Regions from separate parts of the Serratia nevei genome, predicted to be linked through region 1. Evidence: predicted binding sites of a transcription regulator. Region 1 holds the regulator's gene; the other holds the start of a gene.
What was found. Region 1 encodes CRP, which controls carbon source genes, mostly activating them, when cyclic AMP is high. Its sites were predicted from a motif close to ATGTGANNNNNNTCACAT; they were not measured.

Region 1 (3,209 bases):
CTCGCGCAAGTATCTGCACACCTACGACGAAGCGGTGCCCTACAATCAGGTGCCGGGTACCTTCACCCCGTGGGAACCGCTGCCGGCGCCGACTGACGTGCTGTTCTACGAGGGGCTGCACGGCGGCGTGGTCACCGAGCACCATGACGTGGCCAACCACGTCGATCTGCTGGTCGGCGTGGTGCCGATCGTCAACCTGGAGTGGATTCAGAAACTGATCCGCGATACCGGCGAGCGCGGCCACTCTCGCGAAGCGGTGATGGATTCGGTGGTGCGTTCGATGGAAGATTACATCAACTACATCACGCCGCAGTTCTCGCGCACCCACATCAACTTCCAGCGTGTGCCGACGGTGGACACCTCCAACCCGTTCGCCGCCAAGGCGATTCCCTCACTGGACGAAAGCTTCGTGGTGATCCACTTCCGCGGGCTGGATCAGATAGATTTCCCCTATTTGCTGGCGATGCTGCAGGGCTCTTTTATCTCACACATCAATACGTTAGTGGTTCCGGGCGGCAAGATGGGGCTGGCGATGGAGCTGATCATGGCGCCGCTGGTGCAGCGGTTGCTGGAAGGCAAGAAGATCGAATAAATGCGTTGAGCGCGGCGCCGGGCCGCGCTCCGTTTCGATTACGCCGGTTGGCGGATCTCGAAGCTGTGGGTCACCGTGGCAGCCTTGTTGAGCATCAGCGCCACCGAGCAGTACTTCTCCGCCGACAGGTTCACCGCACGCTCGACGATCTTGTTGGTCAGGTCCTGGCCGGTAACGATGAAGTGCAGGTTGATATGGGTGAACAACCGCGGGGCTTCTTCGCGGCGCTCGGAGGTCAGCTTCACCTCGCAGTCGCGCACGTCGTTGCGCCCTTTTTGCAGGATGGACACCACGTCGATCGCGCTGCAGCCGCCCACCGACATCAGCACCATCTCCATCGGGCTGGGCGCTTTATCACCGGCGTTGCCGTCCATCAGCACCTGGTGGCCGGAGGCCGATTCCCCCAAAAACGTTAACCCTTCCACCCATTTAACTCTTGCCTGCATTCTGGTCACTCCGGTTGATTTCTTAAAATCAGAGTACGCTTTCGCATAGAAACAGGCAACGTAACCTGATGCTAATCATGCTGAAGCGAGACAACACGAGACACCCGCCTTACTCTGTGCTACAAACAGAGCCGCAATAAATCTTTCCGGGACACTGAATTTCAGGGAAACGCCCAGAGAAAGGCTCCTTTACCGGTATGTTAACAGAATGTAGCTTGCAGCGCTTACGGCAAGTTAATATGCTAGAGCGACAGCGTATTTTTATGACACGCCTCAAAACTTGCCGGTAGCCCTCGCTCATGACTGCGGCTACAGGCGGGTTTTACAGGGAACTCTGACCCCTGTGACACAAGGCAGCGATAACAACAGAGGATAACAGCGAATGGTTCTCGGCAAACCGCAAACAGACCCTACTCTCGAATGGTTCCTGTCTCATTGCCATATCCACAAATATCCATCGAAGAGTACGCTGATTCACCAAGGTGAAAAGGCCGAAACGCTTTACTACATCGTGAAAGGCTCCGTCGCGGTGCTGATCAAGGATGAAGAAGGTAAAGAGATGATCCTGTCCTACCTCAACCAGGGGGATTTCATCGGCGAGCTCGGATTGTTCGAAGAAGGCCAGGAGCGCAGCGCCTGGGTTCGCGCGAAAACCGCCTGTGAAGTGGCCGAAATTTCCTACAAGAAATTCCGCCAGCTGATCCAGGTGAACCCGGACATCCTGATGCGTCTGTCCGCCCAAATGGCGAGCCGCCTGCAGGTCACCTCCGAAAAAGTGGGCAACCTCGCCTTCCTGGACGTTACCGGCCGCATCGCGCAAACCCTGCTGAATCTGGCGAAGCAACCCGACGCCATGACTCACCCGGACGGCATGCAGATCAAGATCACCCGTCAGGAGATCGGCCAGATCGTCGGCTGCTCCCGTGAAACCGTTGGCCGTATTCTGAAAATGCTGGAAGATCAAAACCTGATTTCCGCCCACGGCAAAACCATTGTCGTCTACGGCACCCGTTAATCCCTGAAAAAACGGCGCAGTCTGCGCCGTTTTTTTGTCTGCTCTCTGCCATGTGGCGCCGCCTGATCTACCACCCGGAAATCAACTACGCACTGCGACAAACGCTGGTGTTGTGCCTGCCGGTACTGTTCGGCCTGCTGATAGGCCAGCTGCAGCTCGGCCTGATGTTCTCCCTCGTGCCCGCCTGCTGCAATATCGCCGGGCTGGATACGCCGCATAAGCGCTTCTTTAAACGGCTGATCGTCGGCGGTTCGCTGTTCGCCTTCAGCAGCGTGCTGCTGCAACAGGCCCTGCTGTGGCACGTGCCGCTGCCGGCGCTGATGCTGGGCCTGGCGCTGCTGCTCGGCGTCACCGGGGAAATCAGCCCGCTGCACGCCCGGCTGTTGCCGGCGGCGCTGGTGGCCGCCATCTTCGCCCTCAGCACGGCCGGCACGGTACCCATCTGGCAGGCGCCGCTGCTGTACGCGATCGGCACCGCCTGGTACGGCTTATTCACCTGGTTCTGGTTCAAGCTGTGGAAAGAGCAGCCGATGCGCGAGACGCTGAGCCAGCTCTACCTGGAACTGGCGGACTATTTCGAAGCCAAATACTCACTGCTGACCCAGCACACCGATCCGCAGACCGCGCTGCCGCCGCTGCTGGTGCGCCAGCAAAAGGTGATGGATCTGATCAGCCTGTTGTACCAACAGCTTAATTTCCTGCCGCACGCCAACAACCTCGAGCAAAAGCGCCTGCAGCGCGCCTTTCAGGTGGCGATGGACCTGCAGGAGCACATCACCGTCAGCCTGCATCTGCCGGAAGAGGTGCAAAAACTGGTGGAGCAGAGCCAGGCCGAAGCGATCATTCGCCGCAATGCTCAGGTGATCGCCGGCCGACTGCGCGTGGTGGCGCACGATATTCTCTATCATCAACATTCGAAGCGCTTCTCCATGACCCACGAGCTGGCGGCGCTGGAAAAAATGGCGGCGCAGCATCCCGATAATCCGGTCGGCCAGTTTTGTTATTACCACTTCAGCCGCATCGCCCGCCTGCTGCGCACCCAGCATCCACTGTACCGCCGCGACCTGATGCCCGGCCAGCACCGCCTGCCGTTTTGGCCGGCGCTGGTCAGCTATCTGTCGTTCAAATCCACCGCCCTGCGCAACGCCGCGCGGCT
Region 2 (3,209 bases), 2.1 Mb from region 1:
CGCCATGAAGTCGGCGTCCGGCTGGCGGTCGCTGATCACCCGATCGAACTGCGTCAGGGGGCCGATGCAGGCCGGTTTGGTTTTGCCGAACTTGCTGTGGTCTGCCACCAGGATCTTTTGCTGCGCCATCGCCATGGCGCGATGCTTCATCTCCAGCTCGTCGAAGTTGAAGCAGGTGGCGCCGTGCTGCAGGCTGAGGCCGGCGGCGGAGATAAAGGCGATGTTCGGGCAGATGTGATCGAGCTCGTTACGGCCGCTGACGCTGGAAAAGATGTAGTTGTTCGGCTTGAACTCACCGCCGCACAGGACCACCTTGCAGTTCGGTTTGTCCTGCAGCGCCAGGAAGGTGTTCAGCGAATGACAGACGGCGGTGAAGGTCAGCTCGTCGGCGATGGCGTCGATGATCGCCGGGGTAGTGGTGCCGCAGTCGAAAAACACCGTGTCGTTTTCATTGATCAACGGGGCCGCCAGCAGGCCGATGCGCCGTTTCTCCGTCACCTGCTTGGCTTTTTGATCGGAAACGAAGTAGTTGGTCACGCCGTTGCTGCGCGGATCGGTCACCACATAGCCGCCGAGCAGCACCACCGCCGCCGGTTCGGCGCTCAGATCGCGGCGAATGGTCATCTCCGAGACCCCCAGCAGCACGGCGGCTTCTTTCAGGTGGATCTTGTCAGCGCGTTTTAACGCCTGAACTAGCCGGTTGATACGTTCTTCGCGCCGCGTTTCCATAGGTCCGTCTTCCCACAGGTAGTAGAGGTAAAAGGGCGTGCCGGCGTGTCCGGCGCTAAACACAACAATGCGGGGCAATATCGGGCCGCCTTGGCCGCCCGTATTGTCCCGCATCGGAGTGTATTGGCTGTGCCCGTCAGGGCATGCCGACGATCAGTAGCTGCCCGCCGCCGGCTGCGCGCCGGAAACGATGGCGACGCCGGAGCTGGTGCCGATACGCGTGGCGCCGGCGTTGATCATCTTCTCGGCGGTGGCGCGATCGCGCACGGCGCCGGAAGCTTTCACGCCCATTTCGCTGCCCACGGTCTCGCGCATCAGTTTGACGTGCTCTTCCCGAGCGCCGCCGGTGCTGAAGCCGGTGGAGGTTTTCACGAAGGCCACATCGAGTTCGCGACACATTTCACAAACCTGGACGATCTGCGCATCGCTGAGCAGGCAGGTTTCCAATATTACCTTCAACGGGATCGCCGCGCAAACCTCGCGCACGGCGGCGATGTCGGCTTTCACTTCGTCCAACAGGCCGCTTTTCAACCAGCCGACGTTGATCACCATATCGATCTCTTGTGCGCCGGCGGCGATTGCCGCTTTGGCTTCAAAGGCTTTGGCGACGGTCAGGCCGGCACCCAGCGGGAAACCGATCACCGAGCAGACTTTTACGGTGCTTTCTTGCAGCAGCTGGGCTGCCAGCGGCACGTAGCCGGAGTTGACGCATACCGCATAGAAGTTGTGCTGCTGCGCTTCTTCGCACAGTTTGGCGATCTGCAGTTCGGTGGCGTCCATCGCCAGCAGGGTGTGGTCAACATAGCTGGCGTAATCGATGGTTTCGGTGGTCATCGCGATTCCTTAGTGAGGTTAAGACAGTAAGCGGGATGGGTAATGTGAAAATAATAACATTCAGATGCCGATAAACCTAGTGATGTTTAAAAAATGTCGATCCGATCGTCGCTATCAGGCTGTTATAGGTATAACTTAAAGGCGTTTCATTTGTTATTTAAATAACATTTAAGGGCTCGCGGCCTGCGCGGGCGCAACGTCGAGGGAAAAAAGATGAAGATCAACATCGATCTGGCTCCTGAAGCTTTCGGGGCGCATCGGCAGGAACTGTTCCGCAATGCGGATTTCGCGGTGAGCACGCATCGCTGCACAGAACGCGGGCCGATGCTGACGTTGGCGAATCATCGTGGCGCACTGACGGTTTTGCCGTATCAGGGCCTCGCGATCTGGGACGCCGAGTTTGACGGTTATTCGCTGAAGTCGGGCCGCCGCAGCGTAAAGGGCGCCGGAAGAAAGCGCGCTGACGATGCCGCGTTCTGTCCTGCCTGGCCGAATCAGGACGGTGAGCCGCTGCAGATGCAACGCGTGTGGCTCCAACTGGCGGGCGATGAGCTGACGTTGCACGGCGAGGGGGAGCGGGCGGGTGGGCGTTGGCGCATCGGCCCGGCGCTGCGTCTGGCGGCGCAGAGCGCGCAGTTCGCCATTGAGATGACGGTCACCAACCTGGCCGAGCGGCCGCAGCCGCTGCGCTATGTGTGTCGCCTCAACTACGGCTGCATTCCCGACGCGGTATTCCGTCAGAACCTGCCGGCGCCGGCGCTGTTGGGGGATGCGCTCGGGCAGGAACTGCTGTGCTCCGACGATCTGTCGCGCTATGTGGATCAGGCCGAGTTCTTTATGCTGGCACCGCAAGGCCGGCGCTATGTGACGCGCTTCGCTACCGGGCAATTCAACTATGGCCTGCGGCGCATCGCCGTTCAGGGCAACCGGCGGCTGCTGGCTTTTATCCAGCCGGCGAACTGTCGCCCGAATGCGCTGGAGGAAGAGGCGGGAATGATGCTGGGGGCGGGAAAAACGCGGGCGTTTTGCGTGACCACCGGCGTGGTGTGAAATAACGGGGCGGTAACGCCCCGGTCATGTTGTGCAGTTACTCTTTCACCCAGCCACGGCGAATGGCGAAGGCGAACAGGAAACGATACAGGCGCGACAGCTTGTCGGCGATGACATCGCCGAACAGATTCCACACCAGCTGGGCGAACAGACAGCCGACCAGGCCGAGCAGGAAACCGCCGACCATATCCAGCGGCCAGTGCACGCCGAGGTAAACGCGTGACCAGGCGATGCCGACGGCGACGATCATCAGCAGCACGCCGGACCAGACCCGGTGCCAGAACAGGAACGCCAGCGCAAAGGTAAAGATGGCGGTACCGTGATCGCTTGGGAACGAGCTGTCCGGCGCATGTGCCAGGAAGGTATAGCCAACGCCGGCGACGAACGGGCGCTCATGCGGCAGCAGCGCGCCGATGGTGGCGGCGGCGAGCATGGCGAACAGCAGCGCGATAGTGGTTTTCGCCACCACCTGACGCTGCGAAACCAGCTGGCTTTGCGGCCCCCACAGCCACAGGCCGACGATCAGCAGCGGCACGATGATGATCAGATCGCGCGCCAAAAAGGTGGCGAAATCGATCGTCCACTCGGGAGACGCC

Region 2: deoC (deoxyribose-phosphate aldolase) is a predicted target of CRP. The motif match lies at 1,606-1,623, and genes of this name have one in related genera.

The regions. Positions count from the first base shown of each region.
Region 1 is NZ_CP149940.1:4,963,940-4,967,148, forward strand. It holds gene V8N38_RS23765 (phosphoribulokinase) at 1-592, shown strand, start outside; gene V8N38_RS23770 (OsmC family protein) at 631-1,038, opposite strand; gene crp (cAMP-activated global transcriptional regulator CRP) at 1,421-2,053, shown strand; gene V8N38_RS23780 (YccS/YhfK family putative transporter) at 2,104-3,209, shown strand, end outside.
Region 2 is NZ_CP149940.1:1,703,232-1,706,440, forward strand. It holds gene deoR (DNA-binding transcriptional repressor DeoR) at 1-729, opposite strand, end outside; gene deoC (deoxyribose-phosphate aldolase) at 883-1,563, opposite strand; gene V8N38_RS08065 (hypothetical protein) at 1,777-2,613, shown strand; gene ybjG (undecaprenyl-diphosphate phosphatase) at 2,651-3,209, opposite strand, start outside.